Regions from separate parts of the uncultured Enterovirga sp. genome, predicted to be linked through region 2. Evidence: riboswitches for the same ligand, from Rfam matches in the RefSeq annotation. Region 2 holds a riboswitch; the other holds the start of a gene.
The links. Region 2 has a riboswitch for thiamine pyrophosphate ahead of thiC (phosphomethylpyrimidine synthase ThiC). Riboswitches for the same ligand answer to the same signal wherever they lie in the genome.

Region 1: linked by a shared signal. The riboswitch ahead of ACFE87_RS21465 (FAD-dependent oxidoreductase) and the one ahead of thiC (phosphomethylpyrimidine synthase ThiC) in region 2 are both predicted to bind thiamine pyrophosphate.

The regions. Positions count from the first base shown of each region.
Region 1 covers NZ_CAXTAZ010000059.1:11,715-23,149, reverse strand. Annotated here, with positions in the region: gene metH (methionine synthase) at 1-1,887, shown strand, start outside; gene ACFE87_RS21485 (septal ring lytic transglycosylase RlpA family protein) at 1,968-2,375, opposite strand; gene ACFE87_RS21480 (thiamine phosphate synthase) at 3,141-3,767, opposite strand; gene ACFE87_RS21475 (thiazole synthase) at 3,901-4,680, opposite strand; gene thiS (sulfur carrier protein ThiS) at 4,692-4,889, opposite strand; gene ACFE87_RS21465 (FAD-dependent oxidoreductase) at 4,880-5,896, opposite strand; TPP riboswitch at 5,884-5,997, opposite strand; gene ACFE87_RS21460 (hypothetical protein) at 6,053-6,256, opposite strand; gene ACFE87_RS21455 (N-formylglutamate amidohydrolase) at 6,253-7,029, opposite strand; gene ACFE87_RS21450 (transglutaminase N-terminal domain-containing protein) at 7,125-8,039, shown strand; gene ACFE87_RS21445 (transglutaminase family protein) at 8,065-8,883, shown strand; gene ACFE87_RS21440 (cupin-like domain-containing protein) at 9,043-9,972, opposite strand; gene ACFE87_RS21435 (GNAT family N-acetyltransferase) at 10,044-11,270, opposite strand; gene ACFE87_RS21430 (lipopolysaccharide biosynthesis protein) at 11,255-11,435, opposite strand, start outside.
Region 2 covers NZ_CAXTAZ010000050.1:21,819-33,253, forward strand. Annotated here, with positions in the region: gene ACFE87_RS20000 (endonuclease domain-containing protein) at 1-167, shown strand, start outside; gene ACFE87_RS20005 (hypothetical protein) at 931-1,146, shown strand; gene ACFE87_RS20010 (hypothetical protein) at 1,234-2,871, opposite strand; gene ACFE87_RS20015 (hypothetical protein) at 3,166-3,465, opposite strand; gene thiC (phosphomethylpyrimidine synthase ThiC) at 3,474-5,363, opposite strand; TPP riboswitch at 5,423-5,528, opposite strand; gene ACFE87_RS20025 (esterase-like activity of phytase family protein) at 5,648-7,003, shown strand; gene ACFE87_RS20030 (alpha/beta hydrolase) at 7,168-8,769, opposite strand; gene ACFE87_RS20035 (APC family permease) at 8,981-10,327, shown strand; gene ACFE87_RS20040 (hypothetical protein) at 10,324-11,418, shown strand.

The DNA.
Region 1 (11,435 bases), on a different contig from region 2:
GTCGTCCTGAACCGGCGCAAGGGCGAAACACCCTCCGCGACCGAGCGGCTTCTCGAGGCGGCGGAGCGCTTCAAGGGCGGGGCCGGCGCCCAGGCCCGGACGCTCGACATGACCTGGCGGGAATGGCCGGTCGCGAAGCGGCTCGAACACGCCCTCGTCAACGGCTTCACCGACTTCATCGCAGTGGACACGGAAGAGGCGCGCCTCTCGGTCGCCCGGCCTCTCCACGTCATCGAGGGGCCGTTGATGAGCGGCATGAACGTCGTCGGCGACCTGTTCGGCTCGGGCAAGATGTTCCTGCCCCAGGTCGTGAAGTCGGCCCGCGTGATGAAGCAGGCTGTCGCCTATCTCATGCCCTACATGGAGAAGGAGAAGGAGGAGACCGGGCAGGCCCAGGGCGAGCCCGCGGGCGTGGTCCTGATGGCGACCGTGAAGGGCGACGTCCACGACATCGGCAAGAACATCGTCGGCGTCGTCCTCCAGTGCAACAATTACGAGGTGATCGACCTCGGCGTGATGGTGCCGGCCCGCAAGATCCTGGACATCGCCCGCGAGAGGGGCGTCGATGTCATCGGCCTCTCCGGCCTGATCACGCCCTCGCTCGACGAGATGGCCCATGTCGCGGCCGAGATGGAGCGCGAAGGGTTCAGCATCCCGCTGCTGATCGGCGGCGCGACGACGAGCCGGGTCCACACTGCGGTGAAGATCCACCCGAACTACACGAGCGGTCAGACCATCTACGTCAACGACGCGAGCCGCGCCGTGGGGGTCGTCTCCTCGCTTCTCTCGCCGGACCAGAAGGTCACCTATATCGACAATGTCCGGGCGGAATACCGAAGGGTCGCCGACGCGCATGCGCGGGGAGAGGCCGACAAGAAGCGGCTCTCGATCGCTGCCGCGCGCACGAACGCGATGAGGATTGACTGGGCGGCCTACAGGCCGACGCGGCCGGGCTTCACCGGCGCGCGCGTGTTCCGGTCCTACGAGGTCGCCGACCTCGTCCCCTATATCGACTGGACGCCCTTCTTCCAGACCTGGGACATGAAGGGCCGCTTCCCGGCTATCCTCGAAGACGAGGCGCAGGGCGCTTCCGCCCGCGCTCTGTACGAGGATGCGCAGGAGATGCTGTCCAAGATCGTGGCCGAGCGCTGGTTCAATCCGAAGGCCGTGATCGGCTTCTGGCCGGCGAACACCGTCGCCGACGACATCCGGCTCTATACCGGCGAGAGCCGGACGGAGACGCTCGCGACCTTCCATGGGCTCCGCCAGCAGCTCTCGAAGCGGGACGGGCGGCCGAACCTGTCGATCTCGGACTTCGTCGCGCCGAAGGATAGCGACGTCGCGGATTACGTCGGCGGCTTCGTGGTCACGGCCGGGATCGAGGAGGTCCGCATCGCCGAGCGCTTCGAACGGGCGAACGACGATTACCGCTCGATCCTGGTCAAGGCGCTGGCCGATCGCATCGCGGAGGCCTTCGCCGAGCGCATGCACGAGCGGGTGCGGCGGGAATTCTGGGGCTATGCCCCGGACGAGGCGATCGCGCCGGGCGACCTGGCCTCGGAAGACTATCGGGGCATCCGGCCGGCACCGGGCTATCCGGCCCAGCCCGACCATACCGAGAAGTCGACCCTGTTCGATCTCCTGCAGGCGGAGCGCCGCATCGGCGTGAAGCTGACGGAGAGCTTCGCGATGTGGCCGGGTTCGTCGGTCTCCGGCCTCTTCATCGGCCATCCGGACGCGCATTACTTCGGCGTCGCCAAGGTGGAGCGCGACCAGGTCGAGGATTACGCCGCGCGGAAAGGCATGGACATCGCCGAGGTCGAGCGCTGGCTGTCGCCGATCCTGAACTACGACGTGGCCCGGTATCGTCTCGAGGCGGCTGAGTAGCAGCCGCTTCCGCTATCAGAGCGAGCAACCCGAGCCGCAGCAGCCGCCCATGATGGCGCGGCCACTCAACCAAGCGGCTTCTACTCGGAACTGACGAGCTGGACCCGGGCCAGGCCTCCGATCCCGAGCGCCTGGGCGGAGGCTTTCGACAGGTCGATGACGCGGCCATGCGCGAAAGGCCCGCGGTCGTTGATGCGGACGATCACCGACCGGCCGGTCTTCGGATCGACGACCTTCACCTTGGTCCCGAACGGCAGGTAGCGGTGGGCGGCGGTCAGCGCATTCTGGTTGAAGACCTCGCCGCTCGCCGTTCGGCGGCCATGGAAGCCGGGCCCGTACCACGAGGCCACGCCGGCCTGGAGGGGGCGTTCGGGCTTGCCGGGTCCTGGCTCCTGAGCGGCTACGGCGAAAGCCGGCCAAGCCGCCGCCGCGAAGGCTCCGGCCTCGCTCCAGGCGGGAGCAGCACCGGCAGGCGTGACCTCGACGATGCCGGGCAACGCCACACCGTCGGCAAGCCGAGATTCGGGAAAGGACGGCCGCGGCGGAGGCCGGATCGCGAGGCGTGACAAGGTCGTGTCCCGAGCGGCCGCGGCCCGAATGACCTCCTGCACGGGGGAGGGCGCCGGCGCAGGCGCGCCGGTCCCTAGACGAGGATCGAACTGGAGGCTCGCAGGTATCGCGGCGAAGGCGGGCCGGAGCCCGAAGGGAGAGGCCAAAGCCGATGGTGGACCGAAGATCGCCTCGGCCGTGAGCGCATGCGTGCCGGGCGGCGCGGCCGGGGCCACCTCCGGCCCGATCTCGGCGATCGCCAGAGGCAGGTCCGGCACGGGCAGGATCACGAGAACCGGCTCAGCCGTCAGCGCGGCTGAGGGCGTCGAGGATGCGACCGGCAGCGAGGCATCCATTGCCGCGCGCTGCAGCGACGTCGAAGCCAGAAGCGCCGTGGCGCCCAGGGCCACGGTTCCGGTAGACCAGGCGATGAGAGCTTTCGCGGCCATCGCCGCATTCTGTACAATGATGGACGGATTTCAAGCAAGCTCGGCCGAACGGGTAGTAGCGGCACCGGAGCCGTCTCCAAGACCGTATCCAGTACAGGTCGGACGAGGTTCGAATGCAGAGTCGAATTTTAATGCTTTTTTAAGCATACATCGCGAAATCAGTGCGGGAACGTGAGTGTTCCTCTGCAGAATACCCGGTCCGTAATGCGGATGTGTCGCTTGTGATGACGCGCCGGTACGCGGTTCGGCCGCGTTCTAGACTGCGGCTTGGGCCTGCCGGGTGTAGGCGAGCCAGTCCTGGACGCGCCGCTCCGGGTCGGCCGCCTGGGTGACATCGCTGACCACCGCGATCGAATCAGCGCCGGCCGCGAACACGCCGGGGGCGCGCTCCAGCGTGATTCCCCCGATCGCAACCAGCGGGATCGATCCGATCCGGCGCTTCCAGACGCCGATCCGGTCGAGTCCCTGCGGCGAGAAGCGCATGGCTTTCAGCGTCGTGGGGTAGATCGGCCCGAGCGCCACATAATCCGGCGCGTGGGCGAGGGCGGTTTCGAGCTCGTCCTCGTCATGGGTCGAGATGCCGAGCGTGAGGCCGGCCCGGCGGATCGCCGGCACGTCGGCCTCGGCGAGATCCTCCTGGCCGAGATGCAGATGCGACGCCCCGGCCTCGATCGCGGCCCGCCAATAATCGTTGACGACGAGCCGCGTCGCCGTTCCGGCTATGACGGCAAGCGACGCCGTCACCAACCGGAGGGCCTCGTCATGCCCGAGGTCCTTGGCGCGGAGTTGCACCGTGCCGATCCCGAGCCGCACGAGCCGCTCGACCCAGGCCAGGCTGTCGACGACGGGGTAGAACCGGTCCGGGTAGGGGAGGGCGCTCATCCGGCTAAGGGTCCTGATGCTCTCCGCTCATGCCAGCGCAAGCCGGCATCCACTCCCAGGCACCTGTGCGCTGGACGGGCTGGGTCCCGGCTTCCGCCGGGATGAGCGGGGGTGGGTTTCAGCAGGGCGAGCCTCATCCGGCTGCGTGCCAGAACGGAGTCCCGACGACCGGTGTCGAGGGCGAGGCGAAGTCGCGTTGCGGCATCAGCCCGGCCTCATGCGCGAGACGTCCCGCCTCGACCGCGAGCGCGAAGCCGCGCGCCATGGCGACCGGGTCGTCGGCCTTGGCAATGGCGGTGTTGAGGAGGACGGCGTCGTAGCCGAGCTCCATCGCCTCCGCGGCATGGGAGGGAGCGCCGAGCCCGGCATCGACGATCAGGGTGACGTCGGGAAGGCGCGAGCGCAGCGTCTGGAGCGCAGAGCGGCTCACGATGCCCTGGCCGCTGCCGATCGGCGAGGCCCAGGGCATCACGACCCGGCACCCGGCCTCGACGAGGCGCGAGGCGACGCTCAGATCCTCGGTCGTGTAGGGAAAGACCTCGAACCCGTCCCGGCACAGGATACCGGCGGCCTCGACCAGACCGACGACGTCCGGCTGCAGCGTCTCGTCGTCTCCGATCACCTCGAGCTTGATCCAAGGGGTCGCGAACAGCTCGCGCGCGAGCTCGGCCGTCGCGACGGCCTCCTTCACGGTCCGGCAGCCGGCAGTGTTCGGCAGCACCTTGACGCCGAGCGACTGGATGATGCGCCAGAACGCATCGCCGCTGCGTCCGCCGCCCGCCTCCCGGCGCACCGACACGGTCACGATTCCGGCGCCGGAAGCCTGGATTGCCCGTTCCATCACGGCGGGGGATGGATAAAGCGCGGTGCCGACGAGGAGGCGCGAGGCGACCTCCTGACCATAAAGCTGCATCACACCGCTCCTCACCCGCCCTGACGAGGCGTGACGACTTCGACCGCATCGCCCTCCGCCAACTCGATATCGGCCCAGCGAGCCCGGCGCACGACCTCCTGGTTCACGGCGACGGCGAAGAAGGTACCCTCGTAGCCGAGTTCCGCGAGGAGGTCGGGGATGCGCGTTGCGCCGACCTCGGCCGGCTCGCCGTTGACGGTCAGGACCATCGCATCACCTCGTTGTCCCGAATTCCCGACAAGACGTAATTCGCCACCACCTCGCCCAGGGCCGGCGCCATCAGGAAACCGTGCCGGTAGAGTCCGTTCACGGCGATGCGCTGGCCCTTCACTTCGATCCGGGGGGCATGATCCGGAAAGGCGGGCCTGAGGGCGGTGCCGAGCTCGACGATGCGGGCCTCGCCGAAGGCTGGATGAAGCGCATAGGCCGCAGTCAGCAATTCCAAGGCGGAGCGGACGCTGACACCGGACGTGTCCTCGCTTTCGATCGTGCTCGCCCCGATCAGGAAGCGGTCACCCGGGCGCGGAATGACGTAGAGCGGCCAGCGCGGGTGCATCAGCCGCACGGGGCGGCGCAGCGCGATCTCGGTCGTCTCGACCAGCACCGTCTCGCCCTTCACGCCCCGCAGCTCGGGCAAGGCGTCGCGGGCGGCGATCCCGCGGCAATCGACGACGAGGCCCGGCGCGGTCGTCGGGTCCACGGCGGAACCGAAGCGGATCGGAACTCCGCGCCGGGTCAGTTCGGAATGCAGAGCCGGGAGCACGGTGCGGGGTTCGACATGACCCTCGTCGGGGAAGAACAGCCCGGTCCGGAACCGGCCCGCCAGAGCAGGCTCGAGATTCCCGATCTCGGCCTCGCTCACGGTCCGGTGCCCGGATGTCTGGCGCGCGAAACGGTCGAGGTCGCCCCGATCGCGCGGATGCGAGACGACGAGGGAGCCGAGCAGCGAGGTCTCGGGCAGGTGGCGCCGCCACAAGTCGATCGAACGACGGCCGAGCCGGACGACGATCGGCTCCGCACCATCGCTTTCGCAATCGGGGGCCAGCATACCGCCGGCCCAGTAGCTGGTCGAACGCGACAGCGAGGGATCGTCGCGCTCATGGAGGCTGACCGGGAGACCGGCCTCGCTAAGCATCAAGGCCGCCCAGGTGCCGCAGATGCCGGCCCCGATGACGGAGACGGCGTCCGACGATGGCGAAGGCTCTGTGTCGCTCATTCCGTCCCTCCGCCGATGCGAGTCGGATCAGGTTCAAAGGGTTCGGGCCGAACCTTGGTTCGGCGCCGTCTCAGCCCGGCCGGGCACCCCTCGGATCGTCTTAATGTGTGCGGGCACAGGGGATTTCACAACCCCGCCCCAAGCCGACCCCGAGTCTCACGATCCGAACTGCGCGCCGAGCTGCTCCAGGTATTCGGCCACGTCGAGATGCTCGAACATCTTGCCGAAGGTGAAGGTCATCCCGGGCTCGACGGAGAGAGTACCGTCCGGCGTCACGATGCTGACCGCCTCGATGCAGCGCCAGGACCCGTCCGGCTGCCGCTCGAAGGCCTGCAGGATGTGGATGTTGTCGCTCGTCATCGTGCCTCTACCCCGTCGAGCGCCCGCGGCAGGAGCCGGACGAGGCGCTCCGCCCATTCGGCCTGCCCATCCTCCCCGCCGATGAGATCCTGCCGGATCTCGATCCCGACATGGACGATGCCCCGGCGCTCGCCATGGACCGGGATCGTGTAGTCGGTCTCGTCCGATACGGAATAGGGCTCGTTATCCCCGACGACGAGTCCTGCCTCTCCGCTGAGCAGGTCGCGCAGGCTGCGGGCCAGGCGCGCATCGCGGCCGTAGAGGGTGCCGATATGCCAGGGCCGGGACTCGCCGAGATAGGTCGGCGTGAAGCTGTGCATGGCGACGAGCACCGTCTCGCGTCCGCCGCGCTTGCGGCCCTCGAGCGTGTCGTCGATGGCGTCGTGGTAGGGCTGGAAGATCTCCCGCCGCCGCGCCTCCCGGTCGCTCTCCGGCAGATCGAGGTTGCCCGGGATCGGCGTCGCCTCGCTGAGCACCGGGATCGAGTTCGGCACCATTGGCGGCCGGTTGCAGTCGATCACGAGCCGCGAATAGAGCTGCTCGACGAGGGTGGCGTCGAGCGCCTCTGACATGCGGCGCGACACGGCCGCGACCCCGATATCCCAGGCGATGTGCCGGTCGAACTCGGATTCGGCGAGCCCGAGCTGGCCGAGGCGGCGGGGCACGCGGCGCCCGGCATGGTCGCAGGCCAGCAGGATGGGCGAGCGGCCGTCGGGTCTGTGGAGCGCGACGGGCGACGGCTCGTCGGGTCCAAGAAGTGTCTCGCCGCTCATCACCGCCCGGTTCTCGCGCCCCGGTCGCCGGCGGCCAGCGTGATGTAGCGCAACTGGCTCGGAACCTGCTACCCCGAGGCGAGGCCGGAGACGGGATGGGTATCTTCAGGGTCAGGCACGAAACGACGTACCGGTATCGGTCCGTCGTCGCGCTCGGGGAGCATCGGCTGATGCTTCGCCCGCGCGAGAGCCATGACCAGCGCATCGTGGAATACGCGATCGAGATCCGTCCCGAGCCGACCGCCTTCGGCTGGTCTGAGGACGCGTCCGGCAATCTCGTCGGCTCCGCGCGGTTCGGCCGGAGAACCAGCGAATTGTCCGTCGTCGCCACGATGGGGGTCGACCACACGCCGTTTCGCGAGGCAGCCCTCGCCATCGCGGATCACGCCCGCACCTGTCCCTTCTCCTACGGCGCGGAGGAGATGCCGGATCTGGCCCGCTTCATCGAGCGCCAGCATCCCGACCCGCAGCATGCGGTCGACGGCTGGGCGAAGGCGATCCTGGCCGAGGATCCCGAGCGCGGGACCTGGAGCTTCCTTGCCCGCCTCAACGCCACGATCCGGCGAGACTTCGCCTATCTCCGGCGGGAGGAGGCCGGCATCCAGGCTCCGGCCCAGACGCTGCATCTTCGGCGCGGGTCGTGCCGCGACTTCGCGGTCCTGATGGCGGAGGCGGTCCGGACGCAAGGGATGGCGGCCCGTTTCGTGTCCGGCTACCTCCACGTTCGCTCCACCGACGAGAGCGCCCGGCGCGCCGGGGGTTCCACCCATGCCTGGCTGCAGGTCTACCTGCCTGGCGGGGGCTGGATCGATTTCGACCCGACGGGCGGGGCGGTCGGCAACGGCGACCTCGTCCGGGTGGCGGTCGTGCGCGACCCGGACCAGGCGGCCCCGCTCGCCGGAAGCTTCTTGGGCTTTCCGAGCGATTTCATCGATATGTCGGTTACAGTGGACGTCACGGCAGAGAGGTCGCGGCGGTCCGAAGCAGAAGCGCCGGCGGTGGCCGCATGAGCTTGGGCCGGCCTGGAGGAGCGCCATGAAGATCCGTTGCGGCTACGAGATCACCTACGACGTGCGCTCACCCTCACCGATGATCCTGATGCTGAACGTCGCCCCGGACCGCGAGCGGGATGTGGTCGAGCGTGTGGACGAGGTCGCGTTCTCTCATCCCGTCCGGCACAGCGACTATCGCGACATGTTCGGGAACCGCTGCGTGCGTCTCGTGGCCCCCACCGGCACCCTCGTCATCACGAACGATTTCGTCGTCACTGATAGCGGGCTGCAAGACGAGTTCGCGCCGGACGCCGTCCAGCACGCGGTCGAGGACTTGCCGTCGGAGGTGCTCGTCTACCTCTTGGGCAGCCGGTATTGCGAGACGGACCGCCTGTCCGACACGGCCTGGTCGCTGTTCGGCAACGTCCCGAAGGGCTGGCCGCTGGTCCAGGCCATCGTGGCCTATACCCACGAGCGGATCACCTTCGGCTACCAGCATGCCCGCGCGACCAAGACCGCCTTCGAAGGCCACCAGGAGCAGAAGGGCGTGTGCCGGGACTTCGCCCATCTCGCGGTCACGCTCTGCCGCTGCATGAACGTGCCGGCCCGCTACGCGACCGGCTATCTCGGCGACATCGGCGTGCCGGTCGACGAGAATCCGATGGATTTCTCGGCCTGGTTCGAGGCCTATCTCGGCGGCCGCTGGTACACGTTTGACGCCCGCCACAACAAGCCCCGGGTCGGCCGAATCGTTATGGCCCGCGGCCGCGATGCGACGGATGTCGCGATCGTCACGAGCTTCGGCGCCTGCAACCTGACCGGGTTCAAGGTGATCACGGAAGAGCTGAAAGAGGGCGCTTAGCCGCTCTCCCCGTCATCCCCGGGCTCGCCTACGGCGAGAACCCGGAACTCACGGAAGGGCGACCGACAGGAAGGCTGATCTGCGGTTGTGTGAGCCGTGGGTTCCGGGTCTGCGGAGCAGCACTGAGTGCTGCACCGCGCCCAGGATGACGTGGGTGGCTCAGCCCTTTCGGGCCTGCAGGTAGTAGTTCGCGTTCCGCCCGAACAGCAGGCCCCGCAGCATCGCGCGAAGCCGGTCGCTGCGGCGGAGCGGCTCGAGCGGAGCGCGGGCGGCCGTGTAGGCAGCGGCCTTGGCCCAATCGAGGGCGGGGCTCATGCCCGGCGGCTTCTGCGGCATGCCCCATTTGCGCAGCAGCGCGTTGACGAACAGCACCTTGTTCGAGCGCCGCACGGCCGGCGACTTCCAGGTCACCGCCATCGAGATCGAATAGCTGTCGCCCGTCTTGACCCAATGCGGCCAGAGATAGGGGACGAAGCAGCCGTCGCCGGCCTTCATCGTGAAGACGGTCGCGCGGTCTTCGAAATCCGGCCGATAGGGCAGGTTCCTGTGCATGGAGGGCGTCACCTCGAAGGCGAGGTCCGGCACGACGGAGCGGTCCTGGTTGTCGATCACGTGGAAGAACTTGTCGCCGTGGATCTGGACGAAGAAATTGTCCTCGGGATCGGAATGGAAGGGCGTCGTCGCGTTCGGCGAGGAGACGAAGACGAAGCCTTCGAGATGAGTGAAGCCGGCATCCGCGGCGTCGCGATGGCCCATGTCCCGGGCGACACCGTCCAGGACCTCGCGGAGCAAAGCCGCATAGGCCGGCATGCGCTCCACGCGCTTGAGCACCAACCAAGCATTCGCCTCCTTGATCCGGCGAACGACCTCGATCGCAGCCATGTCGACGAGGGGCGTCTCCTCCGGCTTCTGGTCAATGCCGACCTTGCCGGAATTATACTCGATCCCGTCGGGCGGCATCTGCCCGGCGAGTTCGACGAGCTTCTCGAGCGAGAAGAGGGGGTGGTCGGCAAGATTGTGCCGCGTCGCGAAAGGCCGCTCGGGGAAGGCCTTGCGGGCCTCCTGGTCCAGCTCGATCAGCGCAGTCATGTCGATCTCCCTCGTGCCGGCCCCTTCGCCGTGTCCCGGAGCGAGATAGCGCGCGTTCTTTCGCCGAAACCCTAAGCCGCGGGTTCCAAGCCGGCCTTCCTGCCGGTTTCGTTAGCGCCGGGTGGACGAGACCTCGACAATTTCGTGGCATAGCGCTTGGCGCGCACGATGGCGCCTTCGCGAAGCGTCTCGAAGGCGAGTGCGGACCGGAAGGCGGGGCCGCCGCCCGGTCGTGTCGCTACCAGGAGGGACGCGACCCGGAAGCGCCCCGTCCAGAGCCGGTCGATCATCGGGTGATCCGCGACGGCGACCGAGTCCGCCTCGTCCAAAGAGGGGTCGTCCAGGAGGTGGGCGGTGAGGTCGAGGGTCAGGAGCAGCCCGGGCGAGAAGCGGGCGAGCGCCTCGTCATAGGCCGTCTTCACGTAGAAGGCGCGGCGACCGGCGATCATGACGAGGCCGGCCGCGATCGCGCGCCCGTCGAGCCGGAGCGTCGCGACCCGGTAAGAGCGGTCGCGCATCCCGGCCGCGATCTCGCGAAAATAGGCGCTGGCTCCGGCCGCGCTCCCGAGGTCCGTGCCGGCGCGGCCCTTCCACCCCGCGGCCTCCAGCGCGATGAACTCCTCCGTCGCGGCCGTGACGTCCTCGGGCAAGTTGGCCACGCAGAACGTCAGCTTGCCCTGCTCGCCGAGGCGCCGCCGCTGCCGCTCGGCCTCCTTGCGGCGGCGAGTCTCGAGCGTCGCCCGAAAATAAGCCTCGCTGCCGAGGCGGCTGTCGAGGAAGGCGCGGCCATGGCCGCCGAGCTTTTCGACCGGCAGGCCACCGGTGCCGGCGGCCTCGACCAGCGCGGCGGCGACCGGGCCGTCCTCGCTCAGGAAGGGGAGGAGAATGCCCGCGGCTCCGACCTGCGCCAAGCCAGCCAGCATGGCGGCCCAAGTCTCGTCCGGTCGATCCGGATCGACGAGCGGCGTCGAGAGTGGCCCGTAGAGTTCAGGCGCACGCCGGATGGGGAACGGGTTCAGCACCCGGCCGCGCGGGCGTAGCACCGGCAGGAGGCCGACCAGGCGGCGCGTCTCGCCATCGCCGCGCCAAGCGACGAGGAGGCGAAGATCCGCGCCCCCAGGCAGATGGCGCGAGCGAGCATTCAGCGCGTCGGCCGTGAAGAAGGCGTTGGGCTCGAGCGCCCGCGAGGAGAGGTCGTCCCAATGAGGACGGAAGGCCGGCCACTCCCCCAGGGCGAGGAGCTCGGCCGAAAGACCCGGCGGGACGGGCCAGGGCCGCGACATCAGGCGGGCCGCCATCTGGGGATGACCGTCATCCGGATCCCGAGCCGGCGCTTCGCCGCGACGAACAGCAGCGCGGCCTTGAAGGCCATGGCGAGCGACGTTCCGAGCGCCGCCCCGACCGGCCCGAGTACCGGCGTGAGAATGAGGCAGAGCAACAGGTTGGCCAGGAAGGCGCAGGCA
Region 2 (11,435 bases):
TCGACGGCACTGGCCATCTTGCCCAACGCGACTACGACGCGATCCGCACGCGCGAGATCGAGGCCCAAGGCTTCGCCATGCTCCGCTTCAGCAACGACGAAGTCCGCACTCGGCTGGACGACGTCCTCCTCCGCATCGCCGACGCCCTCCAGCTCGCAAGCCGCTGACGCCACCCTCTCCTGCTTGAGGGTGGCCGCGACGCCTCCACCGCGAACCCTCTCCCGGGTGGGAGAGGGCGGACTCGGGCGCCAGCCCGAGCCGGGTGAGGGCAGGGCGTTGGGGATAGACTTGCAGCGTCCGACCCTCACCCCGGTCGCCTCCGGCGACTCGACCCTCTCCCACTCGGGAGAGGGTGGGCGCGGCGGCACCCGGCTTCCCCAGCGAACCTTCTCCCGTGCGGGACCGGCGAAGCCGGCAAGAGGGCGGACTCGGGCGGAGCCCGATACCGGCTTTCGCCGGCAGGGTGAGGGCAGGGCGGCTCCGATGTGGCATCCCGGTGCGGGCTCCGCCGTCCACGTCCGACCCTCACCCCGGCGCACCTACGGTGCGCTCGACCCTCTCCCATTCGGGAGAGGGAGGGCGCGGCGGCACCCGGCGTCCCCAGCGAACCCTCTCCCGATTGGGAGAGGGCGGACTCGGGCGCCAGCCCGAGCCGGGTGAGGGCAGGGCGTTTCCGATGTGGCACTTCGGTGCGGGCTCCGCCGTCCACGTCCGACCCTCACCCCGGCGCACCTGCGGTGCGCTCGACCCTCTCCCACTCGGGAGAGGGTGGGCGCGGCGGCACCCGGCTTCCCCAGCGAACCCTCTCCCGTGTGGGAGAGGGCGGACTCGGGCGGCAGCCCGAGCCGGCTGAGGGCAGGGCGGTTCCGATGTGACACTCCGGTGCGGGCTCCGCCGGACAGGTCCCACCCTCACCCCGGCGCACCTGCGGTGCGCTCGACCCTCTCCCCCTCGGGAGAGGGTGGCGCGGCCTTCGCGGCCGGCATCGTCGGTGTCGGCACCGGCGACTTCATCCGCTTCCGCCGCGGCACCAAGAGCTATACGCTGGAATCGCTCACCCAAGACCGGCCCGAGATGAACCGCCTCCGGGTCACGCTGGCCGGCAAGAAGCTGCTAAAATCGCGTTGGCGGCGACTGGCCGCTTAGGAAGGGCGGCTTCGGTGCTGTGCCGGGAGAAGCTGACCCGGGTAGGGCAGAAGGAGGAGTGAGCGCCCGCCGCGCTCATCGCGCGATCTAGTACCAAGTCGACGCAAGTTTGCGATCGAGCCACAGTACGACATCAGTGGTGCAGCGAAATGGAAGAAATAACGTTACTAGCAAAACCAGGATCGGATCATCTTGAAGGAGTGATGGAATGGATGGCTGTCGCTCCAAGGTTGCGATCCTTAGAAGCCCATCCCACGATTGAGGTGTAGCGAGAAGAGATGTGCTCTCCGATGCAGCCGTAGATCTAGAAAAACCGAATTCAACGCCGCTCTGAAGCCTTGTCTCCTGAACTGCGATTCGGGTTAGCTCGGGCCAGACATTTTTTACAGTCTGCTTCCAGTTGCGTTTAGCAAGCATACAGGCGAGTGAGAAAGCAAACTGCGACATATTTCGCCGATTGTCAAAATCGATGTCATGCAGAAGTTCTCCAATGAATTCTCGATTAGCAGCGGGCACGACCTCTTCTATTCCTAAATAGGGCGAATGTAGGGTCATTTTACGGGAGAGTAGCACGAGGCCGCGAAGCACGGATATCAACTCTATGTCTGGTCTCATCGTTCCCATGGTGCGCTCCTTAGCCCAAAAAACGGCCAAGAAAGAGGGCACAATGAACTCACCAAGCAGAAAAGGATAATCTATATCTCGACGAACGGCAGCCAGCACTTTTGAGTGTTCAGGCCGTAGGGGGCGATCTACTCTTCGCAGTTCGAGCAGCATGATCGCAAGAATCGCGGTCACGAGCATTCGTCGCGGGTGCATGACGGCAAACTCGGCCGTGACATCATCGTTCACCATCGGCCGATCCGAATACTTTTCCGCCACGCTCACCGAAAAGCTCTCAACAAAGGTGATTATCTCCGACCTCATGAGCCGGAACAGTTGCAGGTGTCGACGCGAACTAAAGCCGAACCGATCAAAATACCCGGCTACCAGAGCTATCCCGATAGATTTTGCGCGGATTGCCTCGTACAAATTTCCTCTCTGAACGTGCTGCGAGATGATGACACCAATCAAAGTCGCAAACGCGGATGCACGCTCCAGAGACTTCTGAGTTGAAGGGGCGCGCTCCGAATCATGAAAGAACACCTGCTCAGAAACTTCCTGGAGCGTCTGCGCCGAGATCGTCTCCCTCCCATCCCCAATGGCGGATTTCATTACAGAGATCTGCGTCTGAATGCTTACCGGCCAAGCCGATCGAGAGACCTTGGCAAATAAAGCTACAAGTTTGCCCCGGTTCCATATCTCAAGTTTTCGAGAATGAGGGTAGTGTGGAAGGAAGTCTGCGTTGAAAGAAGAGATTGCTGATTGTACATCCTCTTCTACTTCACCATTGGTGACGAGTACAGGCGTATGATGATGGCAACCGCCACTCAACAGCCCTCTTATCGGGGCAGTCACAAGCTGCAGGATCTGCGGATAAATCTGATGCCACTGACTCATAGTAAACCGAGAACTCGGGTTACCTTTGAGCTGGAAGGCGATTAATTCACCCGACTGATCGCGGCAGATCACATCCTTGCCCAACTCCAGGGAATTGTGGCTAGTATTATGTATTATTTCATAGCCCTCGTGAGCCAGGGCACTCACGAAAGCCGGTTGGTAGGCCCGCTCACCAGCTCTATCCAGCCAAACCTCTGTCCATTTCACGAGTTCGATATTGCTCACGCTTTGCACTCATAATTGAGTCGTAACGCCGCTTTAACTCTGGGGAGGATTGAAACTCTCGCTCTAGAACCGCAATCCTACTCATCATGTCAGGATGAACCAGCATCATCAAGCCGCCCTCACCGTCCTCATTAAAGTCATGCTCCACTTTCTCAAGCGCCTGTAGCATTAGTTCATTGTTAAGAAGGGCGCCATTCCCACTGACGACATTTCCAGTTTTTGTTGTGGTCTCGTGGAGCGTCGCGATCAAAGTTTTCGTGATCGATGATGCAAATTGGCCAGCGAGATCGCTTATTACTCGATCCGCATCCTAGTGGTGAATCTTTCTACCTCTTCGTTCTTGAGTACAAAGGACGCCTCTGATTTGGCTAGCTTGATTTCATCAATGTCCCCCTCCGATCTCGTGATTTCTCCTTGACGGCCTTCGTGGATGAAATGGCCCCGTATCTCGGCAAGTACGCCTGTCCGAGAGCGCTGCCTTACACGGTAAGCGAACGCCTTCGCGAACTTATCAACCGTGTCAACGAAGAACGGGAGGGATATATCTGGCGGAACCTCCTTGATCGCCGCCAATGCAATCTCGGTTTTGCTCACGCTAAGTACTACTCCCCCGCCTCCACATACAACTTCCCACCCTCCGCCAAAAACTCCGCGCTCTTCGCCGCCATCCCGGCCTCCGCCTCGCCGCGGGTCAGCTGTGCGGCCTTCGCCTGCAGGTCCGCCACCGCGTTGTCGCCCATGGCCAAAACCTCGGCGCGGAGGTCCTGGGTGATCTTCATGGAGCAGAATTTCGGGCCGCACATGGAGCAGAAATGGGCGACCTTGTGGGCGTCCTTCGGCAGGGTCTCGTCGTGGTAGGAGCGGGCCGTGTCCGGGTCGAGGGAGAGGTTGAACTGGTCCTCCCAGCGGAAGTCGAAACGGGCCTTCGAGATCGCGTCGTCGCGGACCTGGGCGGCCGGGTGGCCCTTGGCGAGGTCGGCCGCGTGGGCGGCGAGCTTGTAGGTGATGACGCCGACCTTGACGTCGTCGCGGTTCGGCAGGCCGAGATGCTCCTTGGGCGTCACGTAGCAGAGCATGGCGGTGCCGAACCAGCCGATCTGGGCGGCGCCGATCGCGCTCGTGATGTGGTCGTAGCCGGGCGCGATGTCTGTCGTCAGCGGCCCGAGCGTGTAGAAGGGCGCCTCGCCGCATTCGGCGAGCTGCTTCGTCATGTTCACCTTGATCTTGTGCATCGGCACGTGGCCGGGGCCCTCGATCATCACCTGGCAGCCCTTGGCCCAGGCGATCTTGGTGAGTTCGCCCAGCGTCTCGAGTTCGGCGAATTGCGCGGCGTCGTTCGCGTCCGCGATCGAGCCCGGGCGGAGCCCGTCGCCGAGCGAGAACGAGACATCATAGGCCCGCATGATGTCGCAGATCTCGTCGAACCGCTCGTAGAGGAAGCTCTCGCGATGCCCGGCGAGGCACCAGCGCGCCATGATCGAGCCGCCTCTGCTGACGATGCCGGTGGTGCGGCGCGCCGTCAGCGGCACGTGGGCGAGGCGGACGCCGGCATGGATGGTGAAATAGTCGACGCCCTGCTCGGCCTGCTCGATCAGCGTGTCCTTGAACACCTCCCAGTCGAGCTTGAGCGGGTCGCCGTCGACCTTCTCCAGCGCCTGGTAGATCGGCACCGTGCCGATCGGCACCGGCGAGTTCCGCATGATCCAGGAGCGGATGTTGTGGATGTTGCGGCCGGTGGACAGGTCCATGACCGTGTCCGCGCCCCAGCGGATCGCCCAGACGAGCTTTTCCACCTCGTCGGCCGCGGTCGAGACGACGGCCGAATTGCCGATATTGGCGTTGATCTTGACGAGGAAATTCCGGCCGATCGCCATCGGCTCGACCTCGGGGTGGTTGATATTCGCCGGTATGATGGCGCGGCCGCGCGCGATCTCGGAGCGGACGAATTCCGGCGTCACATGGGCCGGGATCTCGGCCCCGAAGGACTCGCCGTCGGCGATGATGGCCTCGGCCTCCTCGCGGGCGGCGTCGCGCGCCACGTTCTCGCGATGGGCGACGTAGCGCATCTCCTCCGTGATGAGGCCGGCGCGGGCGAATTCGTATTGCGTGACGAGTTGGCCCGTCTCGCCGCGGCGGATGACGCGCTCGGCCGGGCAGGCGGCGACGAGCTTGTCGGGGGAGATGTTGCCGTTGTCCTCCGGCTTCACCTGCCGGGGCGCGATGGCCGGGTAGCCGCGCGCGGCGATCCAGGGGTCGCGGATGCCGGGCAGGCCCTGCAGCAGGTCGATGCGCGAGTCGGTCTCGGTATAGGGGCCGGAGGGGTCGTAGACCCGGACCGGCGGCTCGAGCGGGTCGGAGAGGGTGATTTCGCGGAGCGGCACGCGGATGGCGGGATGGCCGGCAGGGGAGGCGTAGACCTTGCGGGAGCCGGTGATCGGGCCCGTCGTCACGCTCTGCGGCACGCCTTTCGGCTTCTCGACATGGATGGTCATCGCGCGTCTCCTCCTGGCCGGTCGCGGCCGTGCGGGTGCAGGAGTCGGGGCGGAAGGGCGGCGTCGCCGGTTCCCGTCCCTTCGCCGGCATGACCCGGATCAGGTTCAAGGGTCACGGGCTCACCCGTATCTCAGCCCCCTCGCGGGACCCCCCTCGGAACGACACGAAGGTGGGACGCCGTCATGCGGTTGTCAATCGAGGTCGGGCTTCCGTCGGGTGTGTCGCACGCCCGTCATGGACGGCAGCGCTTAAGGGCCACCTCGCCACCCACCACGGCCCCGACATGACCCGCTGCCTCACCGCGCTCCCCCTCATCCTCGCGCTCGCGGCGGCCTCGGCCGCTCCGGCCTTCGCCGACCAGGCCTTTCCGGCGAAGCTCTCCGGCCATGCGCTCCTGCCGGCCGACAGCTTCATCGAGGCGCCGGCGGACGCGCCGGAGGACCTGCGGAACTGGGGCAAGTTCACGACCGGCAAGCGCGTGGACGCGGTCGGCACCGTCGAGGGCACCTCCTTCGGTCGCCCGACCGGGCTGAAGATGCCGTTCCGGGGCCAGCCGCTTCAGGGCCATTCCGGCATCAAGCGCATGGCCGACGGCACCTATTGGGTGCTGACCGACAACGGCGCCGGCGCCAAGGCGAACTCGCCCGACGCCATGCTCTACCTGAACCGCTACGCGATCGATTTCGCGACCGGCAACGTCGACCGCAAGGAGACCGTGTTCCTGCGCGACCCGAACCGGAAGGTGCCGTTCCGGATCGCGAACGAGGGGACGCCGACCCGCTACCTGACCGGGTCCGATTTCGACCCGGAGAGTTTTCAGGTCGTCGGCGGCAAGATCTGGATCGGCGAGGAATTCGGGCCCTACCTGATCCGGGCCGACATGAGCGGCGCGATCGAGGCGGTGTTCGAGACCGAGGTCGACGGCAAGGTCGTGCGCTCGCCCGACCATCCCGCGGTGACGACGCCGGCCGTCCCCGGCGGCGCGGTCGAGTTCCAGGTCCGGCGCTCGAAGGGGTTCGAGGGCATGGCCTCCTCGCCCGACGGCCGCTTCCTCTACCCGCTGCTCGAAGGCCCGGTCTGGAATGCCGAGGCCAAGGACTGGGAAAAGGAGGGCGGCAAGGAATATCTCCGCATCCTCGAATTCGACGTCGCGGCCGGGAAGTACACGGGCCGGCACTGGAAATACGTGCTGGAGGCGAACGGCAACGCGATCGGCGACTTCAACATGATCGACGCGACCACCGCGCTCGTCATCGAGCGCGACAACGGCGAGGGCACGGCCGACAAGGCCTGCCCCGCGGGCCAGCGCCGGCCCGATTGCTTCCACGACCTGCCGAAGTTCAAGCGCGTCTACAAGATCGAGATGGGCGAGGCCCAGGCCGGGAAGCCGGCGCGCAAGATCGGCCATGTCGACCTGATGCGCATGGCCGACCCGGACAAGAAGGCCTGCAAGCCGCTCACCGACGGCGCGCTCGCCTTCCCGTTCTTCACCATCGAGAATGTCGAGATCGTCGATGCCGACCACATCATCGTCGGCAACGACAACAACCTGCCCTTCTCGTCGAGCCGCGAGCCGAACAAGGCGGACGACAACGAGTTCGTGCTCCTCGCCGTACCGGAGTTCCTGAAGGCGCGCTGACAGGTCAGCGCGGGCTCCTCCTCACGCCATTCCTGGCCGCGCAGCGGAACCCGGAACCCATGGAGAAGAGCGGAAGGGCAAGAAGTCCGCAGAGCGCGTGCGTGCCGTCGGTTCCGGGTTCTCGCTCCGCGAGCCCCGGAATGTGACGGTCCAGGCGGCGGCGCCTACTGCGCCGCGGCGCTGCGCTGCCTGCGGGAGCCGCTGTCGAGCGTGGCGACCGCGTCGCCACCGCCGCGCAGCCGGTATTCCGGAAGGCGGGAAAGGATGTCGGCGATCGGCTTCGCGGTCCAGGCCTGGGTCACGTAGTCCCGGTGGCTGTGTTCGCCGCCGGTCGACAGGAAGGTGGCCCCCCCGCGCGACAGGCTCGGCTTCAGCTCGGTGCTCACGGTCACGTCGCGGGCGGCGAGCAGACGCTCGAGGCCGACGCTCTGGGCCTTGGTGTAGTTCGTCGAGGCGTTGACCAGGAAGCCGTTCTTGGTCGAGGCGGCCCAGCTCGCGAATTTCTCGTGTTCGCCGTAGATGGCGTCGAGAAGCACGACGCCGCGCACCCGCTCCTTCGCGCCGCCGGCCTGCAGCGCATAGGCGGCCGGCACGAAACCGCCGCTATAGGCCACGATCACGACCGGCATGGCGGCGAACTTCTCGGCCGAGGCCGGGTCGCCCTGGAGGCGGGCGAGCTGCTTGGCGGATTCGTCGAGGAAGCGGGCGAAACCGCCCTGTTCCCAGAACCGGCCGGCGCTCGAATCCGAGGCATCGACGGCGAATTGCGGCGCGACCAGCACGGCATTGGCGCCGGACGCCGTGATCTGCGCCGGCACCTGCTGCCGGTTCTGCACGTCGCGCTTCAGGATGGCGCCGTGGCCGTGGAAGAAGACCACCATCACGCCCGGGCGGTCGACGTCGAAGCCCTGCGGCATGTGGGTGAGGACGCGGTTGTCGCTGAAGGTCTCCTGTTCGAGGAGAACCCGGCCTCGGCCCGTGCGGTGGCCGCGCTCCTCGCCCTGTTCCGTGTTCAGGAAGGGTTGCTGCGTGCCCGGCACGATGCCGTCATAGGGGAAGGGCGCCGTCTCGAACTGGACGAGCCGGGTGATGTTCTGCCGGAGCCCGCCCGCGGGACGGGTGGCGGGTTGACGTAACAGCGAAGAGGCGGGCCCGCCATCCTCGAGCCGGGCGGTGCGGATCCTGGCGGGCTCGGCGGCGAACTCCCTCGGGCGGGCCGGCGGCGCGACGAAGCTCGCCGTCGCGTCGGGTCCTCCGCCCTGCATCAAGGCATTCATCACCTCCCCGCTGGGGAGGAAAGGCGGGGCCGCAGGCTGCGGCGAGGCGGCCGACGTCGCGGCTGTCTCCTGGACGAGAATTTCGGCCGCGACGGCCGGGGCGGGGAGGATTCGTGGCGCGACGACGGCGGCGACCCGGGCCGGAGCCTCGGAGGTCGCGACGATGGGCACAGGCGCGGCGTTCTGGAAGGCGCCGGAACAGGCGGCGAGCCCGACGGTCGCGACGAGGGCGGCGGCGCCCGCGAGACCGAGGTCGCGCCCCCATCGACCGGAGCTTCGGAGTGAGCCCCCGGAGGGGAGAGGCGAGAGGGAGAGCGGGAGCGGCGCCGCGTCCCAAGCGGCTGCGTCGGACGGGTCCGGGCCGAGGTCGAAGACGGGATCGGGATCGGCGACGATACGGGAGCGGAGGAGGCGACCTGAGGAGCAGGCAACCGGACGAGCGGCGACCCACGCCTCGTCCCGCCGTTGCCGAGCCTCCAAAAGCCTCATTCAACCCCCATCAGACCGGAACGGTCTTCGCCGGACCCGGCCACGATAGGTCGGCATGGTTGCCAACCCGTTATCAGAACCCGCTCGCTCTTGTGACCCGATGAGCACACCGTTTCTCGCGGTGCAGCACAACCGGAAAATGACATTGTAAAGCGTGCCGTCCTCAAAGAGAGTCCAGTGTGGCATTTTGGAGGCCGTTGCGGCGCTCGTCATGACGTTACCGGCCGCGAACGGCACGATTGTACCCAGCGTTACCACTGTCGCGGCGACCGCCATCGTGGTCGCCGACATGGTCGGCGTGGGCGTCTTCACGAGCCTGGGCTTCCAGGTGAAGGACATCACGTCCGGCTTCTCGCTGGTCCTGCTCTGGTTCGTGGGCGGCGTCGTCGCGCTCTGCGGGGCGATCTGCTACGCCGAACTCGCCTCGATGTTTCCGCGCTCGAGCGGCGAGTATAATTTCCTCACCCGCTCGTACCATCCGGCGGTCGGGTTCCTGGCCGGATGGCTCTCGGCGACGGTCGGCTTCGCGGCACCGGTCGCGCTCGCCGCTTTGGCTTTCGGACAATACGCGAAGGCGATGGTGCCCACGGCGCCGCCCCTCCTGCTCGGCCTCGCCGTGATCTGGCTCGTGTCGCTCGTCCATCTCGCCGGGACGCGCCAGGGCAGCCTGTTCCAGATCGTCTCGACGGTCGTGAAGCTCGCGCTCATCGTGGCCTTCATCGTGGCGGGCTTCGCCTTCGGCGAAAGGCAGCCGATCAGCTTCGCGCCGAGCGCGGTCGATCCGGCGCTCATCCTGAGCGCGCCCTTCGCGATCAGCCTCATCTTCGTGATGTATTCCTATTCCGGCTGGAATGCCGCGACCTACATCATCGGCGAGCTCAAGGACCCGCACCGGACCCTGCCGCGCGCCCTGTTCTGGGGAACGCTGATCGTCGTCGCGCTCTACATCGCGCTGAACGCCGTCTTCCTCTACACGACGCCGATCTCGAAACTCGTCGGCCAACTCGACGTCGCCGTCATCGCCGGCACGCACATCTTCGGAGAGTCGGGCGGGCGGCTCGTCGGCGGGCTGATCTGCCTCGGGCTCGTCTCCACCATCAGCGCGATGATGTGGATCGGCCCGCGCGTCGCGATGGCGATGGGCGAGGACAACCCGTTCCTCCGCATCTTCTCGGTCCGCTGGCGGAACGGCGTTCCCGGTCCCGCGATCCTGTTCCAGGTCGTCGTGTCGAGCCTGCTCCTCTTCACGCAGAGCTTCGAGGCCGTGCTCGACTTCATCCAGTTCAGCCTGATCTTCTGCTCGTTCCTGACCGTGCTCGGCGTGATAAAGCTCCGCATCACCCGTCCCGACCTGCCTCGGCCCTACCGGGCCTGGGGCTATCCCGTGACCCCCGTCATCTTCCTCGCCGTGACCGCTTTCATGATGTTCTACCTCGTCACCAACCGGCCGATGGAGTCACTCGCCGGCTTCCTGATGATGCTGGCCGGGCTCCTGATCTACTTCCTTGCCGCACGTCTGCAATCGCCGCGAGCGGCCGAGAGCACGGCGACGAAATGAGGATCCTCGTCCTTCTCGCGAGCATCCTGCTGCTCGCGGCCCCGGCCTGGAGCCAGGGCAATGCCACGCCCGACGACACCGCCCGGTTCCTCGCCGGATTGCAGCCGTCGGCGGGCTCTCCGCTCGAGCCGCTCGCGGCCGAGCCGAGGTGGAAGCAGCATTCGGCCTATTTCAACGGCGCCTTCGCCAATGTCGAAGCTCGCACGCTCGGCAAGGTCAGGGCCTGGTCCAGCGCCAACCTGACCGTGAAGCGGCCGGTCCTCTACTACATGTTCAGCGGGCCGGACTTCCTCTACGCGAACGCCTTTTTCCCGGAGGCCACCACCTATGTCATGGCCGGGCTCGAGCCGGTCGGAAACATCCCGGACGTCCTGAAGATGCCACGGGCCGGGGTCAATCAGGGCCTCGGCGCGCTGCAGATCTCGCTCCGGTCGATCCTCCGCATCAGCTTCTTCCTGACCAAGAACATGCAGGGCCAGCTCCGCGCCTCGCCGCTCAACGGAACGCTGCCGGTCCTCTACGTCTTCCTCTCCCGCTCCGGGAAGACCGTCCGGGACGCGAGCCTGATCCATCTCGACGAGACCGGCGAGGCGATCGCCGGCCCGCGGCCGGCCGGGAAAACCGGCGCGGAGGGGGCGAAGATCGTCTTCGCAGGCCCGGATGGGCGCGAGCAGGTTCTCTATTACTTCAGCACCAACATCGCGAATGACGGTTTTTCGGGCGGCCATCTCGCGAAGCTCGGCGCAAAGCTCGGCGAGGGCAACGCGCTCGTGAAGAGCGCCTCCTACCTGATGCACTTGCCCAACTTCTCGCAGGTGCGGGACTTCCTTCTCGAGCGGAGCGCCGCGATCCTCGAGGACGATTCCGGGATCCCGGTCACCTATTTCGACGACAAACGGTGGGACCTGAAGCCTTACGGCCATTATCTCGGGCCGATCAGCCTCTTCTCGGGTCGTGGCCAGCCGAAGCTGCGCGACCTCTACCGGAAGAGCCCGCCCGGCAAGATCGATTTCGGCGTCGGGTATCGCTGGCGTCCGAACGAGTCGAACCTGCTCTGGGCCGTGAAGCGGGCCGGGGTGGCGAGTAAATAGGGCAGCCGACCTCATTC